Regions from separate parts of the Bacillus sp. FAU20 genome, predicted to be linked through region 2. Evidence: predicted binding sites of a transcription regulator. Region 2 holds the regulator's gene; each other region holds the start of a gene.
The links. The regulator CtsR, encoded in region 2, represses protease genes until heat stress. The targets are predictions, from matches to a motif close to ATGGTCAATAAAGGTCAAACA.
Positions count from the first base shown of each region.

Region 1: clpP (ATP-dependent Clp endopeptidase proteolytic subunit ClpP) is a predicted target of CtsR. The motif match lies at 1,565-1,585, and genes of this name have one in related genera.
Region 3: clpB (ATP-dependent chaperone ClpB) is a predicted target of CtsR. The motif match lies at 1,672-1,692, and genes of this name have one in related genera.

Region 1 is NZ_JBVYHY010000022.1:42,639-46,828, forward strand. It holds gene spoVAE (stage V sporulation protein AE) at 1-282, shown strand, start outside; gene AC0OM3_RS18595 (DUF1657 domain-containing protein) at 294-500, shown strand; gene AC0OM3_RS18600 (DUF421 domain-containing protein) at 521-1,390, shown strand; gene clpP (ATP-dependent Clp endopeptidase proteolytic subunit ClpP) at 1,632-2,213, shown strand; gene AC0OM3_RS18610 (HPr family phosphocarrier protein) at 2,743-2,991, opposite strand; gene whiA (DNA-binding protein WhiA) at 3,015-3,965, opposite strand; gene AC0OM3_RS18620 (gluconeogenesis factor YvcK family protein) at 4,054-4,190, opposite strand, start outside.
Region 2 is NZ_JBVYHY010000017.1:63,245-67,434, reverse strand. It holds gene clpC (ATP-dependent protease ATP-binding subunit ClpC) at 1-323, opposite strand, end outside; gene AC0OM3_RS12695 (protein arginine kinase) at 346-1,410, opposite strand; gene AC0OM3_RS12690 (UvrB/UvrC motif-containing protein) at 1,415-1,963, opposite strand; gene ctsR (transcriptional regulator CtsR) at 2,134-2,595, opposite strand; rRNA gene rrf (5S ribosomal RNA) at 2,804-2,919, opposite strand; rRNA gene AC0OM3_RS12675 (23S ribosomal RNA) at 2,969-4,190, opposite strand, start outside.
Region 3 is NZ_JBVYHY010000021.1:50,981-55,170, forward strand. It holds gene clpB (ATP-dependent chaperone ClpB) at 1-1,654, opposite strand, end outside; gene AC0OM3_RS14050 (YjzC family protein) at 1,863-2,042, opposite strand; gene AC0OM3_RS14055 (Cof-type HAD-IIB family hydrolase) at 2,532-3,341, shown strand; gene AC0OM3_RS14060 (hypothetical protein) at 3,447-3,587, shown strand; gene AC0OM3_RS14065 (DUF3813 domain-containing protein) at 3,588-3,785, shown strand; gene AC0OM3_RS14070 (YitT family protein) at 3,811-4,190, opposite strand, start outside.

The DNA.
Region 1 (4,190 bases), on a different contig from region 2:
GTAAAACTTACACCAGCTCATACAATGGCAACACTCGTTGTTGCCGGAGCTATATTAGATGGATTCAATTTGTATGAACCATTAATTGATTTCGCTGGAGCTGGTGCAACTGTGCCTATTACAAGCTTTGGTAATGCTCTCGTTCATGGCGCAATGGAAGAAGCTGCAAAACATGGCATCGTTGGTGTTATCACAGGCATGTTTAAAGTAACGAGCGCCGGCGTATCCGCAGCTATTATTTTCGGCTTCATTGGAGCATTGTTATTCAAACCGAAAGGATAAGGAGTGTTTGTATGACTGTTATCGCTAACGTTAAAACTTGCCTTGCTAGTGTAAGAGGAGCTCAAGCAAGCTTAAGTTCCCTTTCGCTAAATTCTACAGACGATGAAGCTAAACGCATATTTCATGAATGTATGTTAGAAATGGACAGTATCATCGCTGATTTACAAAATAGAGTTTCAGTATTGGAACGTGAAGAACCTCAATATAAAGGGTTTTAAGTAGACTGGAGGAAATGACTATGTCTCACCTGCCGGAATGGACACTTGTCATTATTCGCTCTGTATTCATATTAATCATTTTATTCACTATCACAAAGTGCTTAGGAAAAAGGCAAATTTCTCAGCTTTCCTTTTTCGAATACATAGCAGGAATGACAATCGGTGATATCGCCGCTCAAATATCTACAGGGCTTGACCAAAAGTTTTTCCATGGCGTCTTCGCTATACTTATTTTCGCCTCAGTACCTTTTTTCGTTGGCATTCTTTCCTTAAAAAACAAAACTGCTAGAGACTTTTTTGAAGGAAAATCTACAGTGTTAATAAAAGATGGCAAAGTACTTGAGGATAATTTAAAGAAAGAAAAATATACTAGTGATGAGTTACTCGAACTTCTTAGAGGAAATGGTGCATTTAGTATAGCTGAAGTCGAATTTGCTGTCTTAGAACCGAGCGGAGAATTAAATGTATTATTAAAGAAAGATTCTCAGCCACTTACTGCAAAAGACATCGGTTTAAAAGTACCAAACGAGAAAGAACCACAAACTGTTATTATGGATGGAAATGTACTAGATGAACCTCTTTCAGCAAGCGGACATAACCGCGCTTGGCTACATTCAGAATTAGAAAAACTCGGTGTTGTTATTGAAAATGTCTTTCTCGGTCAAGTGGATTCATACGGACAACTTACTATCGACATTTACAATGACAAACTCCAAATGCCTTCTCCTCAAAACAAACCTTTATTATTAGCATCTTTAAAAAAATGTCATGCTGATCTTGAACTATTTTCCTTAGAAACAAAGTCGAAATCAGCAAGCGAAATGTATAGTAAAAACGCGAAACAAATCGAAAAGATTTTAAATAAAGTAACCTATCTTTTAAAAGACTAATTATCGAAAGAACGCTTCAGTTAAAAGGCGTTCTTTTCTTTTTTTCTCCAGTTTTCATAACGTTTAAATTTATGTAATTCGGTTATGATGTTGAAGATACATAAGCAGGGAATTTCGAAAACATAGCGAATATTTCATGGTACAACTACATATTTTTTTGATTTAAAGTGGTTTCGTTTGACCTTTATTGACCATAATTGTATTATAAGACTAAGAAAGCTTTAGAAGGAGGAAATAACAGATGAATTTAATTCCTACAGTAATTGAACAAACAAATCGTGGAGAACGCGCTTACGATATTTACTCTCGACTATTAAAAGACCGCATCATTATGCTTGGTAGTGCAATTGATGACAACGTAGCTAACTCAATCGTTTCCCAGCTTTTATTCTTGGAATCTCAAGATCCAGAAAAAGATATTCACATCTACATCAACAGCCCTGGTGGTTCTATCACAGCGGGTATGGCAATCTATGATACAATGCAGTTTATTAAACCACAAGTATCAACAATCTGTATCGGTATGGCAGCATCTATGGGTGCCTTCTTACTTGCAGCAGGTGAAAAAGGAAAACGTTATGCACTTCCAAACAGTGAAGTAATGATTCACCAACCACTTGGTGGAGCACAAGGTCAAGCGACTGAAATCGAAATCGCTGCAAAACGTATCCTATTCTTACGTGAAAAACTAAATCAAATTCTTGCTGACCGCACTGGTCAACCACTTGAAGTACTACAACGCGACACAGACCGCGACAACTTCATGACAGCAGAAAAAGCTTTAGAATACGGTTTAATCGATAAGATCTTTACAAATCGTTAATACTTAAAAGCGGAAGCGGCTCGTTCAGAATCGCAGGGTGTTGGAGCTTTTACATCCGAGGCGCTTTTTGCCTCGAATGTAAAAGCGAAACAACCGGAGATTCTAGCCGCTGGAGCTAGATAGATTTAAAGCGAAAGCGGCTCGTTTAGAATCGCAGGGCGATGGAGCCCCTGATTCCGAGGCGCTTTTTGCCTCGAATGAAGGGGCGAAGCGACCGGAGATTCTAGCCGCTGGAGCTGGATATAACTAAAAGTGGAAGCGCCCTATAATTGGGCGCTTCTTTTATATATTGTTCCCCGCTCACATACCCCATCCAGTATCCCTCTAAATATATCAACGATTTTTCAATTATATCGAACAAAACTTAAATTATATCAACGATTTTTTTAATATATCAACGGTTCGACACAACATATCGATTTACCGACAATCTACGACAAGGACAAACCACCTACATACCCCCTATCCCGAAAACTCCCTTTAAGTAAACCGCAAAAACAAAAAGCTATCGCATATACGCGATAGCTTCTTATTGTACATATGCAGCTAATGCTTCTAAAGCCTCTTCTGCATCTGAACCTTCTGTTGTAATTGTTATCATGCTTCCAGTTCCAATTGCTAAGCTCATAATCCCCATTATGCTCTTTGCATTTACTGTCTTTCCATCTTTCTCGATGAAGATATCTGCATGAAAGCGATTTGCCTCTTGTACAAACAACGCAGCCGGACGTGCTTGTAAACCGTTTTTTAATGAAACCCGAACTCTTTTTTGAACCACAGCTCCATTTCCCCTTTAACCTCTTATTTTTTTGCTACCGTTTCCCCCGCGCGTAATTTCTCTGCAATTTCATCGATTTTACGCAAACGATGATTAATACCCGACTTACTAATCTTCCCCCCGGATACCATCTCACCTAACTCTTTCAATGTTACATCTTGATAATCTCTTCGTAATTGCGCAATCTCTTGTAGTTTATCCGGCAATATATCAAGACCAACTGTCTCATCAATGTAACGAATATTTTCAATCTGCCTTAGTGCTGCACCAATTGTTTTATTTAAATTAGCTGTTTCGCAGTTCACTAAACGATTTACAGAATTACGCATATCACGTACGATTCGAATATCTTCAAATCTTAAAAGCGCATTATGAGCACCTATAATATTTAAAAACTCTGTAATTTTTTCTGCTTCTTTCAAATACGTAATGTACCCTTTTCTTCTTTCCAACGTCTTACTATTTAAATCAAATCCGTTCATCAGTTCACATATAGCATCATTATGTTCCTTATATAACGAAAAGATTTCTAAATGATAAGATGATGTTTCTGGGTTATTTACTGAACCACCTGCTAAAAATGCACCTCGTAAATACGATCGTTTACAACATTTCTTCTCAATCAATTCTTGTGATATATTTCGAATAAATGAAAAGTCATCTCGAACGATATGAAGATCAGCTAATATTTCACGAGACTTCTCAACAAGCCGCACAATATATACATTATTTTTCTTCAATCGCATTTTTTTACGAACAAGTAATTCTACCGTCACGTCATATCCTTTTTTCAAAAGCGTATAAATCCTTCTTGCAATTGCCGCATTTTCCGTTTGAATATCGATAGATAGACGACGGTTTGAAAAAGAAAGCGACCCGTTCATTCGAAGCAACGCTGATAATTCTGCTTTCTCACAGCATTCCTTCATCTCAAGATTCGTCAACTCTTTCTTTGTTTCTGATGCAAATGACACAGTCAACACCTCCTTATACGATTATTGCGGAACAAAAATCTTGTCCTATATGAATGAGGAGCGCTACCTCAAACGAGGCAACGCATATTTATAACAATGAATATAAAATCGAAGCTAACTTTAACGTATCATGCCTTACAACATGATCATCATACTTCGCTAATCCCTCTTGAATAACATCAATATTATTTTCAACAAAACGTTCTTCATCCACTACAACTGGTG
Region 2 (4,190 bases):
ATATGTTCTGTTCCAACGTAAGAATGTCCTAGCTTACGCGCTTCATCCATAGACAATTCAATAACTTTTTTAGCACGAGGTGTATAATGTACAGTTTGAGAAGCTTCTGTTCCACGTCCAATTAACGCTTCTACCTCTTTTTGCACTTTCTCCGGGCTCAATCCAAGAGCAATTAACGCTTTTGCTGCAATTCCTTCACCTTCGCGTACAAGCCCAAGTAAAATATGTTCTGTTCCAATGTTATTATGCCCAATGCGAATTGCTTCCTCTTGAGATAAAGCTAATACTTTCTGTGCTCTTTCTGTAAATCTTCCAAACATCATAGAAATCGCCTCCTACTTGCGCTTAGTTTTTTTCAATACGTAATCGCTCACGGATTAAGGTTGCTCTTCGATAATCTCTTTCTTCTGGTCCTAAAGGTCCTCCTGCATATTGTTGTAAAATACCAGGTTGCGTAAGAACCATTAGCTCAGTCAAAATATTTCTCGATATACCTTTTATATATCCTAGATCAATACCGAGTCGTACATCCGATAAGCAAGTTGCCGCTTCTGCAGATTGAATTAAACGACTGTTTGCTAGTATACCGTAAGAACGATAAACCTTATCTTCAAGCTCAATACTCGAATTTTGTACAATTAATTCTCTGGCCAATTTTTCTTGTTGTATGATTTGCTGCATGACACTCTTTAAATCTGCAATAATATCTTCTTCGGATTTCCCTAGCGTCATTTGATTTGATACTTGAAATATATTACCTAACGCTTCGCTACCTTCACCGTATATTCCTCTTACTACTAAACCTAATTTTTGAATTACTTGTATAATACGGCTAATTCTTTTTGTTAAAACCAGCCCTGGTAAATGAATCATTACAGAAGCTCTTAATCCTGTACCAACGTTAGTAGGACAACTCGTAATATATCCAAGTGATTCATCAAAAGCATATTCAACCTCTTTTTCAATCCAATTATCTATTTGATTGGCGCTTTGAAGCGCCTTTGATAACTGTAGTCCTGGAAATAGGCACTGAATCCTAATGTGGTCTTCCTCATTAAGCATCACACTAATGTGTTCGCTTTCTGATAACAGACATGCTCCATATTCAGTCCCTGCTAGATTTGGACTAATTAAATGCTTTTCAACTAAAACTCTCCTTTGAAGAGGAGTTAATTCATTCATTTTTAATAGTCCAAACTTCCCAAAGGGCTCTACCGCTTTATTTATAAATTTCTTTTTAAATAATTCTTGAACCTTTTGAGCTTCCTCTTCGTTTTGCATAGTAGAAAATTGATATTGCTTAAAATTACGAGCCAAACGAATTCGACTACTTAAAACAATATCAGAATCAGGGCCATCCCCCTTCATCCATGGACTAATCGCTTCATTCATAATTTTGTCCAGTGACATAGAACTACTCCCCCTCTCTATGCTCACTAAGCTGAGTTTCAAGCCCTCGAATTTCATCTCTTACCTCAGCAGCTTTCTCAAACTCCTCATTCTGTACATATTGTTTCAGAATAAGTTTTAGTTCATCTAATTCTTTCTTTAAGTGGATATTTCCTTCCATTCGTTCCGGAATTTTTCCACAATGTTCTGTATGTCCACCATGAAGTCGCTTTAACAATGGGTTTAAGTGTCCTTTAAATGTATCGTAACAAGAAGCACAACCAAAGCGTCCCACCTTTGTAAAATGTTCATATGTCATCTTACAACCTGGACATCTTACTGTATTTGTATTTGAAAACCCGTTTTTTCCTTCTCCAAACATTGTTGATTCACCGTGTAATAAACCAGCAAATACATCATGAAATGAAAAGTTAGACTGTGATGATTGAAAGAAAGACGTATAGCCACTTTGCTCTGCACATTGCTCACAAAGATGAACTTCCGCCTTCTTCTCGTTGATTACTTTTGTATAATGTAAAGTTGCTGGTCTTATATTACAGTTTTGACAAGTCATCAATATCCCCACCTTTACAACAGGAACGATCTACCTCATGATACTTTTCATACATTACTAGATTGTCCTCTTTCCTTAATCCATTTAGATAAAAGTACATGCTCTTTTTCAAAACTTCTACAATATTTAACTGCCCTATCTTAATTATCATTCTTTTACAAAAGCTGTATTTATTTATATTTCAGTGTTCTTAACATTGCGCATAATATTCGAGCCCTAAGTTCATCTCGAGAAGGAATATCCATTGATAATACAGAACGATCTAGTACACTTAACATTAGTTTTGCTTCACGGCCTGTTATAATTCCCTCTTCTAATAAACGTATAATCATACTCTCTGCATTCCCTTGTGCAACGCTATGATCAATCATATGAAGCATTTGATCAATAATGTCTATATCATCATGCAGTTTGACTTTTATAATGCGAATGTAACCTCCTCCACCACGTTTACTTTCTACTACAAATCCTCTTTCTAATGTAAAACGGGTATTGATTACATAATTGATTTGAGATGGTACGCACTCGAAGCGATCCGCAATCTCATTTCTTTTGATTTCAATCACATTATTATTACTTAAGTCAATAACTTGCTTTAGATATTGCTCAATGATATCAGATATATTTCTCATTTATCCGCCACCTTTATTGACTTTGACTATCTTTGACTTTAATTATATACGTATTAATAAAATTTGCAACTCTTTTGCTTATTCACTATCCTAGCCACATTCCCCTGCATTTAATCAAAATAGTAATTATTTAAGCACATTTTTTTAATTACTATGGATTATAAAAGAAAATACGAAAAAACACGAGTCATTTGACTCGTGTTTAGTTGCTTGGCGACGTCCTACTCTCACAGGGACAAGGTCCCAACTACCATCGGCGCTAGAGAGCTTAACTTCCGTGTTCGGTATGGGAACGGGTGTGACCTCTCTGCCATCATCACCAAACTATTGAAGGCATATTCCTTCAAAACTAGATAACATTGCTTCATATTATATGGTTAAGTCCTCGATCTATTAGTATTCGTCAGCTCCACATGTCACCATGCTTCCACCTCGAACCTATCAACCTGATCATCTTTCAGGGATCTTACTAGCTTACGCTATGGGAAATCTCATCTTGAGGGGGGCTTCATGCTTAGATGCTTTCAGCACTTATCCCTTCCGCACATAGCTACCCAGCTATGCCCTTGGCAGAACAACTGGTACACCAGCGGTGCGTCCATCCCGGTCCTCTCGTACTAAGGACAGCTCCTCTCAAATTTCCTACGCCCACGACGGATAGGGACCGAACTGTCTCACGACGTTCTGAACCCAGCTCGCGTACCGCTTTAATGGGCGAACAGCCCAACCCTTGGGACCGACTACAGCCCCAGGATGCGATGAGCCGACATCGAGGTGCCAAACCTCCCCGTCGATGTGGACTCTTGGGGGAGATAAGCCTGTTATCCCCGGGGTAGCTTTTATCCGTTGAGCGATGGCCCTTCCATGCGGAACCACCGGATCACTAAGCCCGACTTTCGTCCCTGCTCGACTTGTAGGTCTCGCAGTCAAGCTCCCTTATGCCTTTGCACTCTACGAATGATTTCCAACCATTCTGAGGGAACCTTTGGGCGCCTCCGTTACACTTTAGGAGGCGACCGCCCCAGTCAAACTGCCCACCTGACACTGTCTCCCGGGTCGATAAGACCCGTAGGTTAGAATTTCAATACAGTCAGGGCGGTATCCCACCAGCGCCTCCACCGAAGCTAGCGCTCCGGTTTCAATGGCTCCCGCCTATCCTGTACAAACTGTACCAAAATTCAATATCAGGCTACAGTAAAGCTCCACGGGGTCTTTCCGTCCTGTCGCGGGTAACCTGCATCTTCACAGGTACTATAATTTCACCGAGTCTCTGGTTGAGACAGTGCCCAAATCGTTACACCTTTCGTGCGGGTCGGAACTTACCCGACAAGGAATTTCGCTACCTTAGGACCGTTATAGTTACGGCCGCCGTTTACTGGGGCTTCAGTTCAGAGCTTCGCTTACGCTAACCCCTCTCCTTAACCTTCCAGCACCGGGCAGGTGTCACCCCCTATACTTCGCCTTACGGCTTCGCAGAGAGCTGTGTTTTTGCTAAACAGTCGCTTGGGCCTATTCACTGCGGCTTTCCGTTAAGAAAGCACCCCTTCTCCCGAAGTTACGGGGTCATTTTGCCGAGTTCCTTAACCAGAGTTCTC
Region 3 (4,190 bases), on a different contig from region 2:
TACCAGTCCAGCGTGAAACAATATCTGCAATTTCTTCTTCACTTACTTCCTCACGTAATAAACGATTTTCTTGTTTATTATGCGCACCCATTTCTTCCGCTTCTTTTAACTCTTTTTCAATTTCTGGAATTTTCCCGTGACGAAGTTCGGCTGCTTTATTTAAATCGTAATTACCTTCTGCTTCTTCTAATTCACGGCGCAGACGTTCTAAATGTTCACGTAAGTCACGAACTTTGTGAATGTCTTCTTTTTCTTTCTCCCATTTCGCTCTCATACCACTTGCAACTTCTTTTAAATCCGATAATTCATGTTGCAATGTTTTTAGACGCTCTTGGCTACCACGATCCGTTTCTTTTCCAAGAGCCGCTTCTTCAATTTCCAGCTGCATAATGCGGCGCGTTACTTCATCTAATTCTGTTGGCATAGAATCGATTTCTGTACGAATTGTTGCACACGCTTCGTCAACAAGGTCAATCGCTTTATCAGGTAAGAAGCGATCTGAAATATATCGATCTGATAAAACTGATGCTGCTACAATCGCACGGTCATGAATATTTACACAGTGATAAATTTCAAAGCGTTCTTTTAATCCACGTAAAATTGAGATTGTATCTTCAACAGTTGGTTCTTCTGCTAATACTTGTTGGAAACGTCTTTCTAACGCTGGATCTTTTTCAATATATTTGCGATATTCATCGAGCGTCGTCGCTCCAATACAATGCAGTTCACCACGCGCAAGCATCGGTTTTAACATATTTCCTGCATCCATCGCACCTTCTGTTTTACCAGCTCCAACTATTGTATGAAGTTCATCAATGAATAATAAAATGCGTCCTTCACTCTTTTTTATTTCATTTAATACAGCCTGCAGACGCTCTTCGAACTCACCACGGAATTTCGCACCAGCTACGAGCGCACTCATATCTAACGCAAAAATCGTTCTATCTTTCAATCCTTCAGGTACATCCTTTTTCACAATACGCTGTGCTAGCCCTTCAACGATTGCTGTTTTACCAACACCTGGCTCCCCAATTAAAACAGGATTGTTTTTCGTTTTACGTGAAAGAATACGGATTACACGTCGAATTTCACTATCCCGTCCGATTACAGGATCAATTTTCCCTGCTCTCACTTCCGCTACTAAATCACGACCATATTTTTCTAACGCTTCATAAGTTGCTTCTGGATTTTGACTAGTCACTCTTTGATTCCCCCGAACTGTCATTAAAGACTGTAATAAGTTATCTTTCGTAATATGCAATCTTGTAAATAATTGATTTATATCGCCTTTTTCTTCAGAAAAAGCAAGCAATACATGTTCTACTGAAATGTAATCATCCTGCAGTTTTTCTGCTTCTTTCCCTGCTCTTACAAGCAGTTGTTGCAGAGCGCTCGTTACATACAATTTTCCAACTTCTGCACCGCTCCCCGTTACAGAAGGTTTCTTTTTAATTAAACTTTCAGCACCTTGCTTTAATGCTTCTATATCAACATTCATTTTTTGAAATATACGTACTGCTAATCCATCTTGCTCTTCTAATAATGCAAGTAATAGATGAACAGTATCCACCTCTTGGTGATGATGAGATACCGCTAAAGATTGGGCACTCATAATCGCCTCTTGTGTTTTTGTTGTCATTTGATTTAAGTCCATCTTTACAGCCCTCCAAAAGTTTGACTTTCTTTGACCTTTGATTTGATTATACGCCAACTGACTTTTTTATACAATAATTTTGCCTATGTATTTTCAAACTTATTATTTGAAAAAGAAAAAGAGAGCATTCATTATACTGCTAAAAATACGGTAAATGAAATTACAATGTGTGACGACAAAAAAGCCGCAATAACGATTGCGGCTCCTGTTACGGTTTTCTTTTATATGTCCACTGGCGGTTATGATTCGTGTTATCCGGAAACTTTTCACCGGCAGTTAATTTCACCATTTGCGGATCTTTCACCATACTTCCCGTTTCACCAATTTCTACGTAAATGCCATCATTCGGCGCTTTTTGTCCAGAACGAAACCTGCGATTTTGTCCCATCTTCATTCTCCTTCCATGACGTCTTGCCTCATTAGTATATCCATTTTAAAAGAAAGCTTTTCTGTCATGTTTAGGAAACAGTACTACATCTCATTCTTGTACATATATATGAATGACACGAGCGTAAGCAGGGATTTCTTTCCTACTTGTAGAAAAAAAGAAACCAACCTACTCTAGGCTAGTTTCAAAGGAGAGTCAAACATATACGAGAAGATTACATATTCATTATATGCCTCATTATACGAGCAATGTAACCCTTTTCACAATTTGTACATAATGAAAGAAACATTGTTTGAACTTTCTAAAAAGATGTTGACTTTTCTTAATTTCCAACGATAAATAGTAGACACCACAGCACTTTGAGACGTAAGATGGATATATAGTGAAATTTCCATCTATGGTGATTTCACCAAGTCTAACCTCTTATTTCTGCATATTAAAAACGGAAATACAGATAGATACAAAAAAATTATTATAAGAGGTGAAATTATGAACAAACAACATTTAATCGCATTAGACTTAGACGGTACTTTATTAACAGACAACAAAATAATTTCCACTCGAACGAAACATACAATTGCAAAAGCAAAGGAACAGGGACATATTGTTGTTATTTCAACAGGACGTCCATTCCGTGCTAGTTATGATTACTATAAAGAACTTGCTCTTAACACACCTATCGTAAACTTTAACGGTGCTTACGTACATCATCCTCTTGATTCAAGCTGGGGAACACACCACTCTCCTCTTGAGCTAGCAACAGCGCAAGAAATTGTACGAGCTTGCTTTGATTTCGGCGTAAAAAATATATACGCGGAAGTAATGGACGATGTGTATGTTCGTGAAATTGATGAAGATAAAAAACATATTTTCGAATTCGGCTCTCCTAAGATTTTTACGGGAGACTTATTAAATATTTTAAACGATCATCCAACTTGCTTATTAATTGATGCACATGACGAGCATTCCACTGCAATTCGTCAACATTTAACGGATATGCATGCGGAAGTAATCGACCATAGAAAATGGGGCGCACCTTGGCCGATTATTGAAATTGTGAAAAGTGGATTAAATAAAGCAGTTGGATTACAAAAAATCTCTAGTCATTACAACATTCCACAAGAGCGAATTATCGCTTTCGGTGATGAAGATAATGATTTTGAAATGATTGAATTTGCTGGTCACGGCATTGCAATGGGAAATGCCATCCCTGAATTAAAATCACTCGCAAACCATACGACGTTAACGAACGAAGAAGATGGTATTGCTTTATATTTAGAAGAGGTTCTTGGGTTGTAATCTAAAAATTCCCTACTTATAGTTTCCTGCCAAATGTCCATACTATAAGTAGACGCATGAGACATCGCGTCGATTGTTTTCAGCTAAATAAAGGGGGTTTTTCGAATGGGTAAAAAGAACAAATCAAAACGTTTTATCCAACAAGGAGCCGATGCTGTTATGAAGCATGATGCAAGATTCCCGTACAGAGGTACATTAGCTGAGGCAGAAAAAGCAAGAAGTAACTCTTCTTTTGGAGGGGTTTAAATGGGGAACTTACTATTCCAACAAGCTAGAGATGCTGTTGAAAATGCCGTATCTTGTTCAAGCGGTACTGAGCAACAAGATCTCGTGTATAGAGCAAAAAATGCTTTGCAATCCGCTTACGCAAACTCTTCAACTGCTGAAAAAGTTCAGCTCCGTGAAATGCAAGAGCAATTGCAAAACATTACGAATTTACATTAAAAAAGAGGACCAACTTTGGTCCTCTTTAATCTTTCCGAAACAATCCGAACACCCCAACTGTTTGCAGTATATTTGTAAATGCACCTGGGTCCACTTGTTTAATAATCCTCTCTAATTCGTATAACTCGTAACGGGTAATAACCATCATTAACATTTCTTTATTTTCATTCGTATAAGCACCTGTTGCTGGTATCGTTGTAATCCCTCTTACTAATCGCGAGTGAATCGCCTTTCTTACGTCTTCCCCATTCTTCGTAACAATTAATGCTGTAATCTTTACATGACGAGTATGAATTGCATCAATAATTCTCGTTGACACATATAAAGTCACTAGCGTATACAACGCTTTTTCCCATCCATATACATAGCCAGCAGCGATAATGATAATTGCATTAAAAAAGAAAA